Regions from separate parts of the Halioglobus maricola genome, predicted to be linked through region 2. Evidence: predicted binding sites of a transcription regulator. Region 2 holds the regulator's gene; each other region holds the start of a gene.
The links. Region 2 encodes sigma-54, which starts transcription at its own class of promoters, with help from an activator protein. Its sites were predicted from a motif close to TGGCACANNNNTTGCNNT; they were not measured.
Positions count from the first base shown of each region.

Region 1: glnA (glutamate--ammonia ligase) is a predicted target of sigma-54. The motif match lies at 3,714-3,731, and genes of this name have one in related genera.
Region 3: EY643_RS16775 (sugar transferase) is a predicted target of sigma-54. The motif match lies at 3,289-3,306, and genes of this name have one in related genera.
Region 4: EY643_RS16555 (TorF family putative porin) is a predicted target of sigma-54. The motif match lies at 4,782-4,799, and genes of this name have one in related genera.

Region 1 is NZ_CP036422.1:4,156,883-4,162,874, forward strand. It holds gene dtd (D-aminoacyl-tRNA deacylase) at 1-143, opposite strand, end outside; gene typA (translational GTPase TypA) at 149-1,960, opposite strand; gene thiI (tRNA uracil 4-sulfurtransferase ThiI) at 2,056-3,504, opposite strand; gene glnA (glutamate--ammonia ligase) at 3,836-5,242, shown strand; gene EY643_RS18830 (DUF4124 domain-containing protein) at 5,334-5,864, shown strand.
Region 2 is NZ_CP036422.1:988,342-994,333, reverse strand. It holds gene EY643_RS04460 (KpsF/GutQ family sugar-phosphate isomerase) at 1-565, shown strand, start outside; gene EY643_RS04455 (KdsC family phosphatase) at 565-1,083, shown strand; gene lptC (LPS export ABC transporter periplasmic protein LptC) at 1,083-1,640, shown strand; gene lptA (lipopolysaccharide transport periplasmic protein LptA) at 1,624-2,190, shown strand; gene lptB (LPS export ABC transporter ATP-binding protein) at 2,168-2,893, shown strand; gene EY643_RS04435 (RNA polymerase factor sigma-54) at 3,037-4,524, shown strand; gene hpf (ribosome hibernation-promoting factor, HPF/YfiA family) at 4,663-4,950, shown strand; gene ptsN (PTS IIA-like nitrogen regulatory protein PtsN) at 4,959-5,411, shown strand; gene rapZ (RNase adapter RapZ) at 5,415-5,992, shown strand, end outside.
Region 3 is NZ_CP036422.1:3,678,541-3,684,532, reverse strand. It holds gene EY643_RS19600 (hypothetical protein) at 1-269, shown strand, start outside; gene EY643_RS16795 (hypothetical protein) at 691-1,071, shown strand; gene EY643_RS16790 (hypothetical protein) at 1,186-1,668, shown strand; gene EY643_RS16785 (hypothetical protein) at 1,815-2,129, shown strand; tRNA gene EY643_RS16780 (tRNA-Arg) at 2,396-2,472, opposite strand; gene EY643_RS16775 (sugar transferase) at 2,583-3,239, opposite strand; gene EY643_RS16770 (DUF6492 family protein) at 3,616-4,497, shown strand; gene EY643_RS16765 (glycosyltransferase) at 4,494-5,741, shown strand; gene EY643_RS16760 (lipopolysaccharide biosynthesis protein) at 5,683-5,992, shown strand, end outside.
Region 4 is NZ_CP036422.1:3,617,084-3,623,075, forward strand. It holds gene xerC (tyrosine recombinase XerC) at 1-103, shown strand, start outside; gene EY643_RS16530 (HAD family hydrolase) at 107-817, shown strand; gene EY643_RS16535 (P-II family nitrogen regulator) at 810-1,148, opposite strand; gene EY643_RS16540 (TorF family putative porin) at 1,302-2,021, opposite strand; gene EY643_RS16545 (ammonium transporter family protein) at 2,260-3,528, opposite strand; gene glnK (P-II family nitrogen regulator) at 3,559-3,897, opposite strand; gene EY643_RS16555 (TorF family putative porin) at 3,968-4,687, opposite strand; gene EY643_RS16560 (accessory factor UbiK family protein) at 5,042-5,305, shown strand; gene EY643_RS16565 (YifB family Mg chelatase-like AAA ATPase) at 5,348-5,992, shown strand, end outside.

The DNA of each region.
Region 1 (5,992 bases), 1.1 Mb from region 2:
TTGTCCAGCATGCGCTGACCCAACTCTTCATCATCGCCCTTGTCCAGCCCGAGCAGCACCAACAGGCCCTGCTCAATCTCGCCGACGATTTCCCCGTCGACCTCGACCTTCGCTGCCGACACCCGCTGGAGCAGCGCTTTCACCCGTATTAACCGCGTGAAGCGCGCTTGCGTTCGTGCTCCTGCAGCAGTTTCTTGCGCAGGCGGATGCTATCCGGCGTCACTTCAACCAGCTCATCGTCTTCGATGAACTCCAACGCCTGCTCCAGCGTGTGCCGCACTGGCGGTGTCAGGGTGAGAGCTTCATCGGTACCAGAGGCACGCACGTTGGTAAGCTGCTTGGCCTTGGTAGGGTTCACTACCAGGTCATTGGCGCGGCTATGCAAGCCGACAATCTGACCCTCATAAATTTCAATATTGGGGTCGATAAACAGACGGCCGCGGTCCTGCAGGTTGAACAGTCCATAGGCCAGGGTCTTGCCCTTCACCATGGAAACCAGCACACCGTTAGTACGGTGAATAATCTCAGCATTCTTGACTGGGCCGTAATGATCGAACACATGAGTCATGATGCCGCTACCGGACGTCATGGTGAGGAACTGGGACCGGAAACCGATCAGGCCGCGAGCAGGAATAACAAACTCCAGACGAACCCGACCCTTACCGTCGGGCACCATGTTTTCCAACTCGGCGCGACGCAGGCCCAACTCTTCCATCAGCGAACCCTGATGCTCGTCTTCACAATCGATCACCAACTGCTCATAGGGCTCCTGCAGTTCACCGTCGATTTCCTTCTGGATAACCTCCGGGCGTGAAACACCCATTTCAAAACCTTCCCGGCGCATGGACTCAATCAACACCGACAGGTGCAATTCGCCACGGCCCGACACCTTGAACTTATCGGGGCTGTCGCCCTGCGCCACCCGCAGCGCAACATTGTGGATCAACTCGCGATCGAGCCGCTCCCTGATGTTGCGGGAAGTCACATACTTGCCTTCCTTACCTGCGAAAGGTGAGTCGTTGACCTGGAAGGTCATGCTCACGGTAGGCTCATCGACGGTAAGCGCTGGCAAAGCCTCCACCGCATCCTGATCACACAAGGTGTCGGAAATATTGAGGCCGTCGATGCCGGTAATACAGACAATGTCGCCCGCCTCAGCACTGTCGACATCAACGCGCTCTAGCCCCAGGTAACCCATCACCTGGAGCACCTTGCCTTTACGGTATTCACCGTCAGCTCCTACAACGACCACCTGGGTATTAGGCTTCAACTTACCGCGAGTGATGCGGCCCACGCCGATCACGCCAACGTAGCTGGAGTAGTCCAGTGCACTCACCTGCATCTGCAGAGGTCCGTCGATGTCGACTTCAGGAGCAGGCACTTTCTCAACCACGGTTTCGAACAAGGGCTGCATATCGCTCGCCATGTCCTCGTGATCAAGACCCGCGATGCCCTCAATGGCCGAGGCAAAAATTACGGGGAAATCGAGTTGTTCCTCGGTGGCACCGAGGCGGTCGAACAGGTCGAACACCTGGTCGACAACCCAATCCGGGCGTGCGCCGGGGCGGTCTACCTTGTTGACCACCACAATCGGATTGAGACCCTGCTCAAACGCCTTCGACGTCACAAAACGGGTCTGGGGCATGGGCCCATCCACTGCGTCGACCAGTAGCAGCACTGAATCCACCATGGAAAGCACCCGCTCCACCTCGCCACCAAAATCAGCGTGTCCGGGGGTGTCCACGATATTGATGTGGTAGTCGTTCCACTCAATCGCGGTGTTTTTGGCCAGAATCGTAATGCCGCGCTCTTTCTCCTGGTCGTTGGAGTCCATGACGCGCTCAGCGCCCTCATTGCGACGGTCCAGGGTGCCCGATTGCTGCAGCAAGCAGTCCACGAGGGTAGTCTTGCCATGGTCAACGTGGGCGATGATGGCGATGTTACGTAGTTTGTCTCTCATAGGGCTCTCATAGGGCTGCGCTTAGTCCCAACCACACCCGGGACATAAAAAGGGCGCGGATTATACACCAGTACCTGTGACAAATGCTGGTAGTTTTACGGAGCGTAGACCTTGACGTTGAGACGTCCGGACTCGACCAGATGGCTGGCATGCAGGCGGCTCATGACGCCCTTGCCACAATAGAGCATGTAGGTTTTGGCCGAATCCAGCGTATCGCCTTTGGAATGCAGCTCATAGAATGGGATTTTCTCCACCGGCACATGCACATCAAGGGGCGCCAGCTCCTCTTCGTCCGGGTGGCGGATATCAATAATCACACTTTCAGCCAAAGGCACTGACAGCACCTCAACATCACTGCGCTCCAGGTCTTCATCGGCCAGGCGATCGATCCGAGTGCGGGTAGCATTGGCAGCCGCGCGCTCGAGGATAGCCATATCGAAGCGCTCCTCTTGTGCCCTGATCCGACCAAGTCGCGCCTTGGTCGTGGGGTTCACCGAGATGACACCGCAGTACTCGGGCATGTTAGCGGCGAATTCTCCAGTACCGATCTCGTCAGCGAGGCGCACGATATCGCCCTTGTCGCTCGCCACCAGCGGGCGCAACACCAGGCGCTCACTGACTTCGTCAATCACCGACAGATTACGCAGGGTCTGGCTACTCACCTGCGCTACAGCCTCGCCGGTCACAAGCGCGTCGATTTCGAGCTCAGCTGCGATTTCATTGGCGACTCGCAGCATCATCCGCTTAAGAATCACCCCCATCTGGCTGTCTTCGACACGGGTCAGCAATTCGGCGACAACCTCCTCAAAGGGCACGCTGATGAACAGTACGCGCTGGTGACAGCCATATTTTTGCCACAGGTAGAGCGCTACTTCTTTCACCCCCACCTCGTGATCACGACCCCCGAGATTGAAGAACAGGAAGTGGCTGCGCATACCGCGCTTCATGGTCAGATAGGTGGCGACAGGTGAATCGAAGCCGCCGGAAATCAACGACAGAACCGGATCAACGCTAGCTACCGGAAAGCCCCCCAGGCCCCTATGTCGCTGCACAATCACGAACAGGGTATTGCGGCTGATCTCCATCTCTACCTGCACATCAGGCGCCTTGAGCTTGACCCCCGCTGCCTCGGTTCGAGCCAGGAGTGCGCCGCCCACCTCGCGTTCGACCTCCACCGATTTGAAGCTGTGGTCACCGTTACGCTTACAGCGCACCGCAAAGGTTTTGCCGGCAAGCCTCTCGGCATATATGGGGAGCACGAGCTCGACGATTTGGTCTTTCTCAGGCAGGGCGAATTCCGCGACCTCCAGGATGTAGGAAATTCCGGCCACATTGCGCATGGCTTCGATCATCGCTGCCAACAGGCCAGCATCCTCCACCGCAGTGTGAATCTGCAGTTTGTCCCAACCGTGCTTGATCTGGACTTCGGGGTCGTACTCCCGCAGTACGGCATTCAGGTTCGAATGCAGCTTGGCCACCAGGCGCTTGCGCACCGGCCGGCTCTTGATCGTAATTTCGGAGAAAAACTTGACAACAAATTTCATCGGGGCGATAACGCTATGGCCTGTTCGGGCGCGTATTATACGGCTATCGACGATTTTTTGATGCAGCGTAGACATATCCGCGGCCACACCCCCAGAATGGCGCACCATATTAGTGCGCTAACGCACCAAAATAGAGCGCAAACTCTCGATCAACAATGGTTGAACGTAGAAACTCACTATTTTTCAACAGGTTATATTAGGCACCTTTTTGGCACAGCTCTTGCTATCCTTGTCTTTGCCAATTATTCGGGGCCCCTGCTAAGGCTGGGCCCGGAAAAACATGCACGCTGGCCAGCCCGCTGGCCAAACACAATCCCATGGAGGAAATGAGATGTCAGAGAACACTCTGAACCTGATCAAAGAAAACGAAGTACGCTGGGTAGACCTGCGCTTCACTGACACACGCGGCAAAGAACAGCACGTAACCATCCCCACCTCTGAAGTCAGCGAAGACTTCTTCGAGGGCGGCAAGATGTTCGACGGCTCTTCCATTTCCGGCTGGAAAGGCATTAACGAATCCGACATGATCCTCATGCCTGACGACTCGGCCTCTGTTCTGGATCCCTTCACCGACGAAGCGACTGTCATAGTACGCTGCGACATCGTTGAACCCACCACCATGCAGGGCTACGAACGCGATCCCCGCTCCGTGGCCAAGCGCGCTGAAGAGTTCCTGAAGTCCACCGGCATTGGCGATACTGCATTCTTCGGTAACGAGCCCGAGTTCTTCGTATTCGACGATGTGAAGTGGAAGGTCGACATGTCCGGCGCCACTTACGCCATCTCCTCCGAAGAGGCCGCATGGTCTTCCGCAGAGCACTACGACGACGGCAACATCGGTCACCGTCCAGGCGTCAAAGGCGGCTACTTCCCCGTACCTCCTGTCGACTCCCTGCATGACATCCGCGCCGCCATGTGTGGTGCAATGGAACAGATGGGCCTGGAAATCGAAGTGCATCACCACGAAGTTGGCACCGCCGGCCAGTGTGAGATCGGCATCCGCTTCAACACCCTGGTGAAGAAAGCAGACGACACCCAGATCCTCAAGTACTGCGTACACAACGTTGCTCACGCCTACGGCAAAACAGCGACCTTCATGCCCAAGCCCCTGGTTGGCGACAATGGTTCCGGCATGCACGTGCACCAGTCCATCGCTAAAGACGGCGAGAACACCTTCGCTGGCGACGGCTATGCCGGGCTGTCCGATACCGCTCTGTACTACATCGGCGGCATCATCAAGCACGCTCGCGCACTGAACGCCTTTACCAACGCGTCTACCAACTCCTACAAGCGCCTGGTTCCCGGTTTTGAAGCTCCAGTCATGCTGGCTTACTCAGCTCGCAACCGCTCTGCTTCCATTCGTATCCCTTACGAGCCAAGCCCTCGCGGCAAGCGCATCGAAGTTCGCTTCCCGGATCCCACTGGCAACCCTTACCTCGCCTTCGCTGCAATGCTGATGGCCGGTATCGACGGTATCCAGAACAAGATCCACCCTGGCGATGCGGCGGACAAGGACTTGTACGACCTGCCTGCTGAAGAAGCCCTGGCGATCCCAACCGTAGCCTCCAGCCTGAACATGGCTCTGGAAGCTCTGGACGCGGACCGCGAATTCCTGACTTCTGGCGGCGTTTTCACCAACGACATGATCGATGGCTACATCGAACTGAAGTCCGAGGAAATTGAGAAACTGGACATGACCACTCACCCGGTCGAGTTCGAGATGTACTACTCCCTGTAAACAGGCAGTAATACCGGAAAAGGCCCGCTATATGCGGGCCTTTTTTATTTCTGCTAGGGTAGGTGTATCGCAATCAAAACGGGGCAACCCTGTGAAGAGATCAACCATTACACTACTGGCGCTGGCACTGGCCTCCAGTCAGGCCTGGTCGCAGATCTACAAAACGACCGACGAGAACGGCAACGTCAGCTTTACCGACACCCCACAGCCCGACTCCAATACCGAGCAGGTCCAGCTGCAGCAGACCAACAGCACCGCGCCACCACCCGTCATTCCCAGCTACACCGGCCAACCGGAACCGGCTGACGAAGACGAAACCTCAGCCGGCAGCGTCCCCACAGCTGCAATTACTTCTCCGGAGCCTGAGACCACCATCCCCATGGGGCCCGGCAACTTCAGTGTCAGCGCCTCCGCTGCACCAGGCCTCGGCAAGGGACAGGCGCTGCAACTGTTGATCGATGGTGAACCCCAGGGCGAGCCGCAGGTCAGTGGCTTCTGGGACCTGACCAATGTGTTCCGCGGTGCACACGACCTGGTCGTAGAAGTCGTTAGTGCCGAGGGTGCAACGCTCTCCTCCTCAGCCCCGGTACGCGTGTACGTCCTCAGGCCGTCCATTAACTAGGCACGGCCAACGCCCCGAAGTAGACATCTCCCTAATTTGCATGCACCATAATGGTGCATGCTCGCTTTTGCCTGCGCCTCCCACTGAACGAGGAAAAGGCGCCCTGACCGCAGAAGCGCTAAAACCCC
Region 2 (5,992 bases):
CCACCTGGATACGGGCGTGGAAACCGAGGCCTGCCCGCTCAACCTGGCTCCCACATCATCTACCACGACCGCATTGGTTATGGGCGATGCACTGGCCATCGCGCTGCTGGAAGCGCGCGGCTTTACGGCAGAGGATTTCGCTTTTTCCCATCCCGGGGGAACCCTTGGCAAGAAACTGCTTCTAAAGGTTGAAGACCTTATGCAGACCGGTGCAGCAGTGCCGCGCGTGTCCGCAACAAGTTCCCTGTCTGAGGCGTTGCTCGAAATCAGCGCTAAAGGCCTGGGAATGACATCAGTCACAGACGAGGCCGGCAAGCTTGAGGGGATTTTCACAGACGGAGATCTGCGCCGCGCGCTCGATGCACAGGTGGACATCAACGCAACATCGATGGGCAAGCTGATACATACCCGGCCGAAGACGGCACGGCCAGGGATGCTGGCAGCAGAGGCGCTGAGAATTATGGAAGAACATGAAATTACCTCACTGCTCGTGACGGCAGACGATGGCCGCGAGATCATCGGCGTACTTCACCTGATGCACCTGCTCCACGCCGGGATCGCCTGATGGCCGACGCAGAAATTGCGCAGTCACTGAAACTGCTCGCCCTTGATGTCGACGGCATCCTCACCGACGGTCGGATTTACTACGGCAATAATGGCGAGGAGCTCAAGTCCTTTAACATCAAAGATGGTCTCGGCATCAAACTACTCCAGCAGGGCGGTGTAGACATCGCCCTGATCACTGGCCGTAGTTCCGACATTGTCGCGCGCCGCGCCAGGGAACTCGGCATCAACGACGTAATCCAGGGCCGCGAGGACAAGCTCACAGCCCTGAAGAGCCTGTGCCAAGACAAAGGCATCACCCTGGCAGAATGTGCCTACATGGGTGATGACCTGCCCGACCTCGCGGCGGTGCGCGCCGCGGGCCTTGGTCTCACCGTCAGCGATGCAGCCCTGCCAGTTCGTAACGCTGCCGACTGGATCAGCGAACTTGCTGGCGGCCAGGGCGCCGTGCGCCAGGCCTGCGAAATGATTTTGACGCTGCGCGGTACACTGGATTCGCTGCAGGCCGACTTCGACTGATGCCCCGCCCCGCACTGCAAATACTCCTGGCTCTGGCAGTATTGCTGGCGGCAAGCTATTACTGGAAACCACAAACAGCCGCCACCCCTGACCTCGCGACCAGTGAACGTCACGAAGCGCTGCCTCTCACCTACATCCAGACCGTGCGCACCTGGGCGTTCGACGAGCAGGGCGTCCTCAGCGACATTCTGGAGGCCGAGAGAGTTGATCGATTTCGCGAGGGTGACTACTCGATGATGATGGAACCAAGGTTTTACTCCCATAGTGATGAGGGTAAAACCTGGTCCGCCAAGGCGACTCGTGGCCGCTGGGAACACAACCGCGAAAGGCTACTGTTGCGAAAAAATGTGGTACTGTCCCACGACCAAACGGGCACTAACATGGCTACGCACGTACTGGATATTTACTTGGACAAACGTACCGCGGAAAGCAACCGGCAGGTCACGATCACCCAGGGCAAAAACCAGACTGTCGCCGACGGCATGATCGCCAATCTGGTAACGGAAACCATAAGCCTCAAACCCAATGTGGAGAGCATCTATGTCCAGTCGCCCTGAGCGACCTTGCGCCCTGATCGCGCGCCTGCTGGCTGCAGCTTCCCTGGCCCTGGTAGTCACCGGGCCGGCGAACGCGCTGCCCGATGATCGCAACCAGCCGATCCTGATTGAGGCCGACGAAGCAGTCCGCGACGAAAAGCAGGGATTCACCCGCTATGTTGGCAATGTGACCATGGACCAGGGCAGCCTGCATATCGAGGCGGAACGAATTACCGTTTATCACGATGCCAAAGACGCCGACCGCATTCTGGCAGAGGGCGCGCCGGCGCATATGCAACAGCAGCCCGAACCCGAAAAGGGGCTGATCAAGGCATACGCCAACATTATCGAATATCACAAGGCCGAAGACCGGGTTCAGCTGCGCGAGAACGCCAGTATCGAACAGGAAGGCTCCACCGTCACCGGCGACAGCATAGATTACTTTATTACCGAGCAATTGGTGCGGGCCGATTCAGACAAGAGCCGCGAGGACAGCCGTGTTCAGGTCGTCATCGAGGCCGCAGCCCTCGACCAGGAAGAGGAAGCCAGTGGCGACACTGAAAGCGAGTAATCTGGCGAAGGCCTACAAGGGTCGCGAAGTCGTTCAGGACGTTTCCATCGAATTGGAAAGTGGCCAGGTGGTGGGTTTGTTAGGCCCCAACGGGGCCGGTAAAACGACCTGCTTTTACATGATTATCGGAATCGTGGCGGCCGATCGGGGCACCATCGAGCTCAACGGCGAGGACATCACCCCCCTGTCCATGCACGAACGCGCCCGTCACGGTATCGGCTATCTGCCGCAGGAAGCGTCAATTTTCCGCAAATTGAGCGTGGCCGACAATATCCTGTCGATTTTGGAAACACGGCCTGACCTGAACCGTAAGCAACGCAATGAGCGCTGCCAGCAGTTGCTCGAGGAATTCAACGTCGAGCATCTCCACGACAGCCTCGGCCAGTCGCTTTCCGGAGGAGAGCGACGCCGCATAGAAATTGCCCGCGCCCTTGCGACCGAGCCTGACTTCATCCTGTTGGACGAGCCTTTCGCCGGCGTGGACCCGATCTCAGTGAATGATATAAAACAGATTATCACCCATCTGCGCGGTCGCGGGATTGGTGTACTGATCACCGACCACAATGTTCGCGACACTCTGGATATCTGTGAAAAAGCATTCATTGTCGGGGAGGGTCACATCATCGCAGCGGGCAGTGCCGATGAGGTACTGAACAACCAGCGGGTCCGCGACATATACCTGGGCGAGCAGTTCTCACTCTAACGCCCACGCCCTTTTCAGGCAGCTGTCAACAAGCAAATTTCGCGCCAAAACCTTGCAAGCCATCTTGGCCGAGCGCTAAACTCGTCTACGTTGTATTGCACGGCGCGCCCATCAGGACTCGCCTGAGGAAACTCGATTCACCAATGAAGCAATCGCTGCAGTTAAAGCTGGGCCAGCAGCTGACCATGACCCCGCAACTGCAACAGGCTATCCGCCTGCTGCAATTGTCGACCATGGACCTGCAACAGGAAATCCAGCAGGCTCTCGACAGCAACCCCATGCTGGAGACCAGCGAAGAGGAGCAGGGCCCCAGCGAATCGGCCAGCGCCGACGATGCCGCCGCTACCGGCGATGGCCCAATGGAGAGCCTCGAACAGGCCGACATGGCCGGTGACGCTGCACCTCAGGAATCATCGCAGACGCTTCCGGACGACCTCCCCGTAGACACCCAGTGGGACGATCTGCTGCCCTCGAGTTCAGCCCCCCCACCGCCACCGGATGAGTTCCCCGAAGGCGATTTCGAGCCCCGTGGCGGCTCTCGTCAGTCCCTGCAGGAACACCTGTTGTGGCAGCTCAATCTGAGCCGCCTGTCGGACACAGACCGATTGATCGCAATGACGATTATCGACGCCACCGACGACAACGGACGCCTCCAGCTGGACCCTGAAGAGCTTCATCAATCGCTGCTGGAGGCGGAACTGGATATCGATGAAGACGAGGTCGTCGCCGTGCTGCACATGCTGCAGCAGTTCGAACCGGCCGGCGTCTGCACCCGCGACCTACAAGAGTGCCTGTTGGTTCAGCTCCAGCAACTACCTGCAGACACCCCTTACCTGGAGCAGGCACGTCAGGTGCTCAATCGCCACCTGGGACAGCTCGCCAGCGGGGATTTCACCCAGATCCAGCGCCGCACCCGATTGAACGAAAGCCAGCTGAAGGATGTGCTCGCCCTGATCCAGACCCTGGACCCGAACCCAGGTGAGACCTACGCCCCCAGCGATGTCGAATATGTGATTCCGGATGTATTTGTCAGCAAAAAAGAAGGCCGCTGGTTGGTGGAACTCAACCCCGATATCGCACCACGCCTGCGTATCAACAACGAGTACGCGAGCCTCATCAAGCGCGCGGACAGCAGTGCGGACAACACCTTCCTCAAGGACAACCTGCAAGAGGCCCGCTGGTTTCTCAAGAGCCTGCAAAGCCGCAACGAGACCCTCATGAAGGTGGCGACTAAAATCGTCGAACACCAGCGCAACTTCCTCGAATATGGTGAGGAAGCCATGAAACCGCTGGTGCTACACGATATCGCCGAAGCGGTAGAGATGCACGAGTCGACCATATCCCGGGTCACAACCCAGAAGTACATGCACACCCCCCGCGGCATATTTGAGCTGAAGTATTTCTTCTCCAGCCACGTGGCCACCACCGCGGGCGGAGAGTGCTCTTCCACCGCTATCCGGGCTCTCATCAAGAAGCTGGTTGCCGCCGAGAATCCGCGCAAACCACTGAGCGACAACAAAATCACCCAATTGCTGGAAGAACAGGGCATCAAGGTCGCCCGACGCACCATCGCAAAGTACCGGGATACGCTGCTGATACCGCCGTCTAACGAGCGCAAGAGGCTGGTATAGGCAATGATTGGCCCCACAGTGGAAAAAATTACTCGCCGGGCAGGCCTTGGTCTAGAATTTATCCTAGAGGATTCAAAATCCGGCTGTGCCGGTTCCGGGCGGCAATCCCCCGGGTTCACCAAAAGAAGGAGCAAGTGTATGCAACTGAATGTCAGCGGACACCACGTGGAGGTCACCTCAGCTCTGCGGGAGTATGTCGAGAGCAAATTCGAACGACTGCAACGACATTTTGATCAAATCACCAACGTCCAGGTCACTCTGATCGTGGAGAAAATGGTTCAAAAAGCGGAATCCAACGTACACATATCCGGCGCGGATCTATTCGCTCACGCCGAATCCGATGATATGTATGCCGCAATCGACGCCCTGGCGGACAAACTGGACCGCCAGCTCATCAAGCATAAGGAAAAGACAAGAGGACACTGAGCCCAGCCATGCAACAACCGCTGGATACAATTCTGACCCCGGAGCGCACTGCCTGCCAGGTGCCCGGGGTCAGCAAAAAACGACTATTTGAAACAATCGCCCACATTATCAGCGAGGACCAGATTTCCCTGAGTTATGACGAAATTTTTGCCCAGCTGATTGCCCGCGAAAAACTGGGAAGTACCGGCCTTGGACTCGGCATTGCCATTCCACACAGCCGCATAGACAACTGCACTCAGCCCCTGGGCACTCTGGTAACCCTTGACGAGGCTATCGACTTCGACGCACCGGATGGCCAGCCCGTCGACCTGGTGTTCGCATTGCTCGTACCCAGCGAGGCACACCAGCAGCATCTCGACACCCTGGCCCAGATCGCTCGCAAATTCAGCGACGCAGATTTTTGCAAGCGCTTGCGCGGGGCTGCGGATGCGTCGGCCCTGCACGCGCTGGCCACTGGCTAGACAATGCAACTGATCATCATCAGCGGACGCTCCGGATCAGGCAAAAGTACAGCCCTGCACCAGCTGGAAGATGAGGGCTACTATTGCATCGACAACCTGCCCTCTTCGCTGCTACCTGCTCTGGTCGCAGAGACCAGCGGCGAAGCCTTCGGCCATTTTCGCGGCACAGCTGTCTGCATCGATGCTCGCAACGCGTGGAAAGACCTCGCCAATTTCACCGCGACCCTGGAATCCTTGCCCGATTCGGTTAACACCGAGATCCTGTTCCTCGACGCCCAGGAAGCAACGCTGATTAAACGCTTCAGTGAAACCCGGCGCAAACATCCGCTGAGCTCTGAGGCGATGCCTTTGGCAGAGGCCATAGAGTACGAGTGGCGCCTGCTGGAGCCGATCTCCAGCGCCGCTTCGCTGGTGCTGGATACCAGCCAGATGACCATCTACGAGCTGCGTGACGCCATCAAACAACGCCTGCTCGGGGCTACCGGCGGCAGCATGTCGATATTGATTCAGTCCTTCGGTTTCAAGCGCGGCGTGCCCGCTGATGCCGACCTTGTTTTCGACGTGCGCATGCTGCCCAACCC
Region 3 (5,992 bases), 1.6 Mb from region 2:
ATGTGGCTGGTTCTTTTGAAGGGAAGGTCATAAAGGAGAGGGTTCTATGCATGTCCGGTGGCGGATGCGTGCAAGAAATTTCGGTAGAGACTGGTAGAGGCGCATTAACGCTAACAAACAGCGAGAGACCTTGGGTTGAAGCAGGTGACGACGTTGAAGTGCTCAAGTTAAGAGGGGCCGATTTCACTGTACACAGCCGTCGTATTCGTACTGGTGAATCACAGTCCTATTTCTACAAACTGGCTCGCTACTGTGAAGCCTCACAATAAGTCAAGGCAGCAATGGTGTTTCGCGCAGGGACAGCTTTACAGTGGCCCCCGCTTGAGGCGCTTTTGGACAGCATCTAATGGCCCCTGACCAGAATACTTTTGGAATGACATGAACTACCTCTGTCCAAGTTGCAATAATCCAATCTCCCAGTGGGTGCTCATCAAAAAGCACGTTCAGTGCGCTGGCTGTGGGGGCCGAGTAAAGGTTGCTGACTCCATTGGAATGGCTATGGTACCTCCAGTGTTTCTCGCCGGTGGTCTTTCCTACTTCACTGGCAATTATTATATTTCGGGTGCTATCGTTCTGATTATGTCGGTGCTTGCATTTGTGGTGGGTGCTAACAACTTGAAGGCTGTTGATTAGTGTCCGGTTTTGGTCCCATAGCTCACCATCGATAACAAGTTGTAAAGGACGATTCCATTGAAATACATGTTAGTGGCAGCATTCTTCGCATTTTGGGCATGGTATGAAATATGGTCGCGCTCCAAGCTCAAAAGAACAAAAGCGAACGCTGGGGCAGAGTTAGAGGCGTTCTACGCATCACTAAAAGGTGAATTAGGCGAATACCAGCTCTACGTGCTAAATGATGTGGGGCGGCCGTTTGAAATATCGGCTGAGGAACTCGAGAGACAAATCATAGAAACCTGTGAGTATCATCAAATTGGGATGCCATTCAGCTTCATCCGGCCGGCACAATACTGCATAAAGGTCGATGAAGAATCGAAACAGATATATGCCGCGACATACGTTGCTGACTTCGATATTGGTAAAAACGAGCTCAAAAGAGATATAGCCCGCTAGTTGAAACAGTATTTCGCCTTTGAAGTGTTGTGAGCGGCAGCTCCTGGCCCCTTAGCTGCCATTGAATTTAAGGGCTCTGACCCCTTAAATTGATAGGCATTAGGAGATCATGGATTGAAAGAAGATCGATACAAGTGGATAGCACAAGTTCTCGCCGGACTAAGCGTAGCCTTGTCCCTGCTGTTCGTTGCTTATGAACTAAAGCAATCCCGGGACATCGCTGAGGCGGAGCTCACGCTAAGTCTTTATACACTCGAGCACGACTCTATTACCGATGAAATTGATTGGAAGTACTACCACGAAGCAGTTGCCAAGCGTAGAGACGGCGAAGAACTGAATGAACGAGAAAAGTATGCGCTTCGCAGGTATTACGGGAGGGACTACGGGCTCGTGAAGAGTGCGTATGTGCTTGAATCCAATGGCCTGTTACTCGAAGGCGAGTGGGATTACTGGCTTGCAGTATTGGACTGGCAGTGGGACGATCCTGAATTTAGAAGAACTCACTTGCCCACCGAGTTTAATAAGTCCGGAAACTATTCTGACTTCGAGACAGAGCTGATTAAATCTTACGAGAAATGGCAAGCGGAAAATAACTAGTCTGATTGCTTGCAAATGCCAGGCTAGGGCAAGGACGCAGAATCAGTAAGCGTTGGTTGGTGTGATGGTTATGATTTCATCTGTAGTCCAATGACAGCTAATGGCCCCAAAGCTGCCCTCGGCAATAGACTAACCTTCTGGAATTCATGATTTCTGCTGTCGTTGACGTTCTCTTGTTTTGCATCATCGCCTATGGTCTTTTTCAATGGTGCCTGGTCTTCTATCACATGGTTGCTCTCACTAAGCATTACAAAGACGATATTGATCCATGGAGCTGGCGTACAGGCTTCAATCCATTCAATGGGTTAGTCTTATTCGGTTGGCTGAAGCCAGAAGGGAGGATACATGCGAAGAAGTGCTGGTTTGCGATTGGAAAATTCGTTCTTATAGTTAGTGTTCCTTTGCTGTTAGCCCTACTCTTGAGAGCATTGACCGGTATTGATCTGTTGGAAATGGCGTAATTCTAATGCCCGCTCTTGGCCCCAAAGCGGACATCTAAAATAGCCCGATTCGCCCGTCGATACCGTCCCTGACGGGGTGATAGTGGACATCTGGCATTGAGACCCAAATGTTTCTGGTGCGCGCTAGAAGAGGTGATTTATAGCGGTGACGCTCTGTGCCAGTGAGAAATGCGCGACACAGTAAGTCATTTGGACTTAACTTGGACTTAAACTAAGAGAAGGGCAGGTTGTGCTTGCCGGGCTGGGTTGTAACGCATTGATTTATATGGCCCGCCCGAGAGGATTCGAACCTCTGACCTCTGCCTCCGGAGGGCAGCGCTCTATCCAGCTGAGCTACGGGCGGAAAACAGGCTGAAATTGCAGGGTGGCGATGATACCCGTCCGGCATTGAATAGTCTACGGGCGCATGCAGCGACGGGCAGATCAATCAGTGGTAGCTGGCCTGCTGCATTTTCAATAGGCGCCTCGGGCGAACAGCACCGCGGGCACAGTGCGCAGCAATATCTGCAGGTCAACTGACAGTGACCGAACCTCGGCGTAGTGCAGGTCCAGTTTTACCTGTTCGGGAAAAGGTAAATCGCTGCGTCCAGATACCTGCCAGAAACAGGTGATGCCGGGCTTCACCTGGAGACGCTGTTTCTCGTAGGCCGTGTACTGATTGTATTCCGAGGGCACCGGGGGGCGTGGGCCCACCAGGGACATGTCTCCGTTGAGCACGTTCCAGAGTTGGGGGAGTTCGTCGATCGATGCCTTGCGCAGGAAGCCCCCAACGCGAGTTACTCTGGGATCTTGTTTCATCTTGAACAGTACGCCCCCTGTCATTTCATTTACATCCATCAGTTCTGCTTTCCGTGACTCTGCATCGACATGCATAGAGCGGAATTTCCAACAGCGAAAGAGGCGGCCGTTTTTACCCACCCTTGTTTGCGAGAACAGTGCGGAGCCCGGAGAGTCCAGCCTGATGATGACAAGGGTGGCTAGTAACACCGGGCTGAGCAGCAGCAGACCAAGAGTTGCCGCGAATACATCGAGGCTGCGTTTGAAAAGTTGGTAGCTCGCGAGCCGGGGGTTGTGTGATGACGAGATTGTTGCGATAGCGATGTTTGACATGGTTCTGATCTCCAGTTGGTGAACCTCAAGGCGGTTCTTGGAGGACTACATCGCAATCGTTGTGCCAAACATGTAAGTCACTGATATACATATAAAATTACAATTATTGTGTGAATTCTTCAGGTGTTGGCAGGCGATATGGAGCGTTATGAATTGCGTTTTGCGAATCTATCCGCGAATGCGATCACTCAAACCGGTGTCTGGACCCTTTGATCGCTTGTGGTCGCACAATAGCTATCAGTAAGTGTCTGTTTTATCTGAATAAAATATTTTCTACTCATCTTTCAAGGCATCTGGCACGCGGCCTGCACAGACAAGGGCAGGTTGCACATTTTGGCGCCGGATATGGGCCGCTAAACACTATGAGGAACACCACATGCAGAACAGCCTTGAAATAATTACCTGCTCTTATGGGCCGGACCTGGACCGCTGCCGGAGACTCTGCGAATCCATCGATCGTCATGTGTCCGGGGATATCCGTCATGCCTTGGTCGTGCCGGCCCGTGACTACAAGGACTTCATCAGCCTGGCGAACGAGCGTCGCAGTGTGCGTGTAGTGGAGGAGGTTCTGCCATCGGGCTATCGTCAACTGCCCTGGTCGGATCGTTGGTGGGTGGACAACCGAGGTTGGCCGGTGCGGGGCTGGATGATGCAGCAACTTGCCAAGTTGAGTGCTGACAAGGTAACCGAGGCGGAACTCATTCTGTTCGCCGACTCGGATCTGGTGTTTGTTCGAGACTTCGATATCGCTCTTGTCTACAGCGAAGACTTGCTGCGCTTGCGCCGCGAGCCGGGTTCTGCACCGTCCAGGGATCACATTGCCTGGCACTGTCGCAGCGCTGAATTGCTCGGCCTTGCGCCGGGTTACGGCGGCAGCGACTACGTCGGGCAACTCGTTACCTGGCGGCGCAGCCAACTGGTTGCGATGAAGGCACATATTGAACAGTTGGGCGGGCGTCCCTGGCATAGGTTGTTCGCGCGCAGTCTGCGCTGTTCGGAGTACACCTTGTATGGCATGTACGTGGAGCATGTCGCGCGCGAGCGGCACGGTCATTTTTATGAGCCCGGCGAGCTCTGTCACTGTTGTTGGTTTTCCGAAGATGTGGAATCACTTGCCAGTCAGCAGTCACGCATTGCAGATGGCTCAATTGCCTTGTTGTTGCAGTCAAATATCGGGCTTAGCGCCGCGCGAGAAAATGCCATAGTGAAAAGTGCGAGAGCGCAGTTAGCTCTGGGTGAGGGAGGTCTTGCAGCATGAAAAAGTCCTTGTTGTTCATCACGCCTGAGCTTCCCTACCCCTTGCAGAGTGGTGGCAAGGTTAAGACCTTCCGGTTGCTGGCCTCACTGGCAGAGCGCTACGAGATTACGCTTGTTTGCCCACTAAAGCTTGAGGACTCTAAGCATCTGGAGGCCTTCCACGCAGTCTCGCCCTGCAGTAAGCATCTGCATGAAGCGGTGAATGTGCCACGCTCGGCGAAAAATTTGCTGCTCAGTTATTTGCGCCGCTGGCCCCTGAATGTGCAGCGGTCATTCAGTGCGGCGCTTCAACAGCGGGTAGCAGAAATTGTTGAGAGCTACGATCTCGCTGTTCTCGATCACTATGAAATCTATCCTTATATCCCAGCGAACACCTCGGTCCCTGTGGTTTATCACGCTCACAACGCCTACTACCGGCTCTGGCAGCGCTATGCCGAACTGCCGGGCAATCCAATCTTGCGGTTGGCTGCGGCCATGGAGTCTTACCGTGTGCGCCGTTGTGAAACGCGGGTCGCACGTTGCGCGCAGCTGACGTTCGCAGCGCCAAATGATGCGGCTGAACTCATTGCTGGTGGTGTGGACGAGCGTCTTATTCGCGATACCTATCACCTCGGCGACGACAGTCAGCTTGCGCTGCCCGAGCTGCGTTGGGGAAGTACAGGGAAGCGCCTGATGTATGTCGGCTTTCTGGGCTGGGAGGCCAATGCTGAGGGTTTGTTGTGGTTTATTGCCAGCGTCTGGCCTTTGTTGGCGCGGCGTCATCCAGACCTGACTTTCGAGATTGTGGGTAAGGGAGCGGACGAGCGTCTGCTGGCGGCGGTCAAAGATGTGCCGCGAATCAAGCTGCTGGGTTTTGTGGAAAACCTGGAGGATGTCTATAGCCGCAGTCGTGTCTCCGTGGCTCCTTTGCGGTTTGGCTCGGGAATGAAGGTCAAGGTACTGGATGCTATGGCCCGCGGGATGCCCACTGTTACAACGGCCGTCGGCGCCGAGGGTATTGCCATAACCCGGGGCGAACAGCTTGCGGTTGCCGACAGCCCGGAGGATTTTGCCGCGGCTGTGGATCTTCTTCTGACCGATCAATCATCATGGGAACAGATGAGTGTTGCCGCTCGGCGGCTGATATCCGATCGCTATACCTGGGACAGCCTGTTTGCGGCCATGCATTGCGCGCTGGGGAGTTTGTTTGAGCGCCCTCGACACAGCGAGCAGCTTGTCGCTTACCGGGGGCTGCATGCGCGCTGAGACCTGGGCGAGCACTCTACCTGTCTCTCGCGCGCGGTTGGCGGCGCTTGTCGTGCCCGTGCAATTGGCGAGTGGCCGGGCGGTGGCGGTGGGCTTGCAGTTTCTGGCACAGCTGGCTGTGAGTGCGGTGGCGGGCCCGGCTGGTCTGGGAGTGCTGCAGTTGTTTCAGTCCTGGGTGGTGATCGCGGGAGAGTTGCTTGCTCAGGGGTATCCCGCCAGCGCCATGCGCATGACGGCAGTGCGTTTTTCCC
Region 4 (5,992 bases), 1.7 Mb from region 2:
CAACATCTCCACCACCCAGATCTACACACACCTGGATTTTCAACATCTGGCCAAGGTCTACGACGCCGCTCACCCCCGCGCCAAGCGGCGCAAGCAGGACTAAGCCATGGCGATCAAGGTCATCACCTTCGATCTCGACAATACCCTCTGGGATGTGGAGCCTGCGCTGCTGCGAGCGGAAGACGCCCAGCGCGAATGGCTGCTGCAACACCGCCCCGGCACCATCGAGAATTACGGCCACGAAGAACTGTGGGCATTCAAAAAAGACCTGTGGCGTCGTCACCCAGAGCTGGCCCACAACGTCACCGCCATGCGCATGCAGATGCTGCGGGAACTTCAGCTGGCCGCCGGCTACAACCAGGCCCAGGCCGATGAGGGCGCTGACAGGGGCTTTGCTGAATTTCTGCGCGAACGCCACCGTGTAGAGCTCTACGAGGAGGCCCTGGGGGTGCTGGAAACCCTTGCCAGGGACTACAGCATCGGCGCTCTAACCAACGGCAACGCAGACATCTACAAGACCGACGCCGGCGAACACTTCGACTTCGCCTTCCTTGCCGAGGAATTTGGCGCCAGCAAACCGGCACCCGATATGTTTCACGCCGCGATGGAACGCTCGGGCGCGGCAGCTGCAGAAATCATTCACGTGGGTGATAACCCGGACCACGACATCCGCGGTGCTCTTGAAGTGGGCATTCACACTGTGTGGGTTAATTTGCGAGGAACAGAGTGGCCGGGCGGGACCCGGGCACACATGGAGATTACCGAGCTGGCCGAGTTACCCTCAGCCATCGCCCGGATAGCCGGCAATATCAGATAGCGTCTTCGCCGGTCTCGCCAGTACGAATCCGGATGACCTGCTCGAGCGAGGAGACAAAAATTTTGCCGTCGCCGATCTTACCGCTGTTGGCTGCGGAGATGATTGCTTCAATCGCTTTATCGACTTCCGCCTCCGCCACCGCGATCTCCAGCTTCACCTTTGGCAGGAAATCCACTACGTACTCCGCGCCACGATAAAGTTCAGTGTGACCTTTCTGCCGACCAAAGCCCTTAACTTCTGTAACAGTGACACCCTGAACACCAATCTGCGACAGCGCCATCCGCACGTCGTCCAGTTTGAAGGGCTTGATAATGGCAGTGACCAGTTTCATGGAGTGACTCCTGAGTGAAGAGCGACTAACTATAGGAGTTAATCCCTGAACTGTAAATTGAGCTGGGTCATCGATGCGGCATCCCGGGACCAACATCCAGGCAACACCCACAAAAAAGGGCGCCGAAGCGCCCTTTCGTGACAAACGTCGCTTTTACATGCTCTTGGAGACAGTAAATACCACGGTATCGTCAGCCCAATCGGTATCGAACACGTCTTTCTCGTCCAGTGTGGTACCCACGTAAGCGAGGGACCAATCAACTGCCAGCCATGAAGTGCTCAGGGCTACGGAGTAGTCGGTGTAGGAATCTTCTTCGTTAGAGAGGAAACCGCCGTCTTCATCCAGATCGTTGTAGCCAACGTGGAAATCCAGGGAGAAGTTCTCGCCCAGGCCCAGGCTGTAGTCAGCGTAGTAGTAGAAGAACGTGTCAGTTTCGCCGTAGTAGTCGTCGGAGTACGCCATGCCCACAGTGAAGTCGTGGAAGGAGAAGGAACCGTACAGCTCCTGGTAGTCACCTTCGTCACCGTCATCTCCGGGGTAATCGTAGTACAGGTAGCCCACGTCGATAGCAGAGTTTTCGCCAACGTCCATGCCCCAGCCTACGTAGTAGTCCAGCTCCAGGGAGCCGTCGAAACCGTCTGCGCTGTCAAAATCAACCGTAGAACCCCAGGTGCCGAGGTAAATGCCATTGTCGAAGGCGTAGTCAAAACCACCCTGCAGAGCGATGCTTTCGTCAGACTGTGAGATACCGCGGAAACGGTAGTCGCTGGTCAGGGCCACGTTCGCACTGATTTCACCAGCTTGTACAGTTGTCGCGGTGGCACCGGCCAGCACGGATGCTGCAATTGCAGCGGGGAGTAATTTTTTCAACATTTTCACTATCTCCATATAGGTGTGTGTTTTAGCTGTGCCCCCTTATCAGCTACCCCTACAGAGTGAGCTACCGCTTTATTGTCGGTACTACAGCGACGCCTAGTGTAGGAAGGGAAGGTGAAGTAATTAAGGACTTATTGCGGAGTGAGAGTGTGAATTTGTTGCAGACTATCAACAAAAAAGGGGGGCCAAAAGGCCCCCCAAGTACACGCATTATTACAATGCGCCCGCAAGATGGTTACGAGTTAGTGAACTCGGGGTATGCCTCCATACCACACTCGGAGATGTCCACACCTTCGTATTCTTCCTCTTCGCCAACCCGGATACCCATGATCATCTTGAGTACGAACCAGGTGATGAAGCTCGCGCCGAATACCCAGACGAAGATCACCAGAGTACCTACCAGCTGACCCATGAAGGTCGCGTCGGCGTCGGACAGCAGTACTGCGAAGATACCCCACAGGCCTACCACACCGTGCACGGAGATGGCGCCAACAGGATCGTCCAGCTTCAGCTTGTCGAGAGTAACGATGGAGAACACAACGATGATGCCACCGATTGCGCCGATGATAGTCGCCAACAGGGGAGACGGATCAGCAGGCTCAGCGGTGATCGCTACGAGGCCAGCCAGGGCACCGTTGAGGGCCATGGTCAGGTCGGCCTTGCCGAACATGATGCGCGCGACAACAAGAGCAGCAATCAGGCCGCCAGCGGCAGCTGCATTAGTGTTCAGGAACACGTTGGCCACTTCGTTGGCAACACCGATGCCACCCAGTTTCAGGGTAGAACCGCCGTTGAAGCCGAACCAGCCCATCCACAGGATGAAGGTACCAAGAGTCGCGAGGGGCAGGTTGGCACCGGGGATGGCGTTAACCTGGCCTTCAGGGCCGTATTTACCTTTACGGGCACCCAGCAGCAGAACGCCTGCGAGGGCAGCAGCAGCACCAGCCATGTGGACGATACCGGAGCCCGCGTAGTCGGAGTAGCTCAGCTCACCAATGAAGGGAACTGCCTTGCCACCCCAGGTCCAGCCGCCTTCGATCGGGTAGATGAAGCCAGTCATGACAACTGCGAAAGCCAGGAAGGCCCACAGCTTCATGCGCTCAGCTACAGCACCGGATACGATGGACATGGCAGTTGCTACGAAAACAACCTGGAAGAAAAAGTCAGAAGCGCCGGCGTATTCGCCCATGTCGCCAAAGCCAGATTCCTTGGAGGCTTCCAGTACAGCGGCAACGGCAGCGTCGTCCATCTGGGCAACGGTGGTTACACCTGACAGGAACATACCGCCGTCGTACATGAAGTGGTAACCACAGATCAGGTACATGGTGGATGCCACTGCAAACAGGGCGACGTTCTTCAAAAGAATTTCAGTTGTGTTTTTGGAACGGACCAGACCAGCCTCGAGCATTGCGAAGCCGGCTGCCATCCACATTACCAGTGCGCCACAGACAAGAAAGTAAAACGTGTCCATTGCGTACTGTAGTTCGAAAATATTGTTTTCCATGGGAATACTCTCTGCAGACAGTAAAAGGGTTTAGATGGCTTCTTCGCCGGTTTCACCGGTACGAATCCGGATAACCTGCTCAAGCGGTGAGACAAAGACTTTACCGTCGCCGATCTTGCCGGTGTTGGCCGCTTTGGTGATGGCTTCGATAGTCTGGTCGACCACGCTCTCAGCCACAGCCACTTCGATTTTCACCTTGGGCAGGAAGTCGACAACGTACTCAGCGCCACGGTACAGCTCGGTGTGGCCTTTCTGACGCCCAAAACCCTTTACTTCAGTCACGGTGATGCCCTGAACGCCGATTTCTGACAGCGCTTCGCGCACGTCGTCCAGCTTGAAGGGCTTCACGATAGCCGTGATTAATTTCATGTTTCTCTCCTGGAGTTCTTGTTATGGCGCCCCGCGGATGAGGCGCCACGTGTTACAGAGTCACGTATGTTTACATGCTCTTGGAGATGGTAAATACGACTGTGTCTTCACCCCAATCGGTGTCGAATACGTCTTTCTCATCCAGTGTGGTACCCACATAGGCGACAGAGAAATCAGCAGTCAGCCAGGAGGCACTCAGAGCCACCGAGTAGTCGGTGTAAGAGTCTTCTTCGTTAGACAGGAAACCGCCGTCTTCATCCAGGTCGTTGAAGCCAACGTGGAAATCGAGAGTGAATGTCTCGCCCAGGCCCAGGCTGTAGTCAGCGTAGTAGTAGAAGAACGTGTCAGTTTCGCCGTAGTAGTCGTCGGAGTACGCCATGCCCACAGTGAAGTCGTGGAAGGAGAAGGAACCGTACAGCTCCTGGTAGTCGCCTTCGTCACCGTCATCTCCGGGGTAGTCGTAGTACAGGTAGCCAACATCGATAGCGGAATTCTCGCCAATGTCCATGCCCCAGCCTACGTAGTAGTCCAGCTCCAGAGAGCCATCGAAGCCATCTGCGCTGTCAAAATCGACAGAGGAACCCCAGGTACCGACATAGATACCGTTGTCAAAGCCCAGATCGAAACCACCCTGCAGGGCGATACTTTCGTCAGACTGGGAAATACCGCGGAAGCGATAGTCACTTGTCAGGGCTACGTTAGCGCTGATTTCAGCGGCTTGTACTGAGGTCGCGGTTGCACCTGCGAGTACTGAAGCGGCGAGAGCAGCGGGGAGTACTTTCTTAAGCATGTTCCAAATCTCCATGATTCGTTTTAAGTGTCAGATCAGTATTGCTTCGTCTATTTCGGGCACACTGTGCGTGCTATACAAATCTGCCCATTAGATAGCAGATGGTGTGCCAGATTGCTTATTTCTCATTTATTTCAATCACATAGATGTATAGCCGTAATACCACCCCTCACCCTGCGCACCAAAAGAAGGCTCTCTTCGCACCAATTACGCACCACGCACCAAGTTAGTGCGCCAAAATGGAGCATCCCTGAAATATGAGGGGTTTTTACGCGAATGATCGCTTCTGATCTGTGTCCATCCCGTCAAATCCTCTAAACTCTGCACCCACAAAGAACTCTCAAGGCAGTAACAATGGCGATCAAACCCCCTCCACCCCCATGGGAAGTCCTGCAACAGGTAGGCGAAATGGTGGGCAACCCAGGCCTGCGCGACGAGGTCGACAAAGGCGTGCGCACACTCGCACAAGGCGCACTCACACGCCTGGATGTCGTCAGCCGCGAGGAATTTGACGTGCAGGCAGAAATTCTCAAGCGCACCCGCGAGCGTGTAGTGGCACTGGAAGCTGAACTCGAGAAACTCACTGCCGAACTGGAAACGCTGGCCAAAGAAAACTAAGTACGCCGGCTAACACATGAACCTGCCGCTCAAGGAAGAGCAATGGAACTTTCGATTATTCACAGCCGCGCGCTGGCGGGCCTGTCTGCACCGCCAGTACAAGTAGAAACCCACCTCTCCAACGGGCTGCCCGCTTTTCACATCGTGGGCATGCCAGAGACAGCAGTGCGCGAGAGCAAGGACAGGGTCCGCTCCGCCATCCTCAATTCACATTTCGACTTTCCCGACCGTCGCATCACGGTCAACCTCGCTCCGGCTGACCTGCCCAAAGGCGGCGGTCGCTTCGATCTGCCTATCGCCCTGGGCATCCTGGTGGCGTCTGGGCAGGTCCCCAGGGATCGCCTGGAAAATCATGAGTTTCTGGGAGAACTCGCGCTCAACGGCGGATTGCGTGCGGTATCCGGTGTTATATGTGCAGCGCTTGCCGCCAGCGCCAGCGGTAAACAATTGGTTGCGCCCGAGCAGTGTGCCGGAACGGCCGCCGCAGTACCCGAAGTGCGCCTCATCGGCCCACCCGACCTGCTCACACTCTGCGCCCACCTCAACGGCAGCGTGCCACTTCACCCGGTGAAAATCCCAGCTGTAACTGCCTCCGGCGAGACCGGCAGTGATCTCGCGGAAGTCGTCGGCCAGGATGCGGCCCGACGCGCGCTGGAAGTGGCTGCCAGCGGCGGACACAACCTGCTG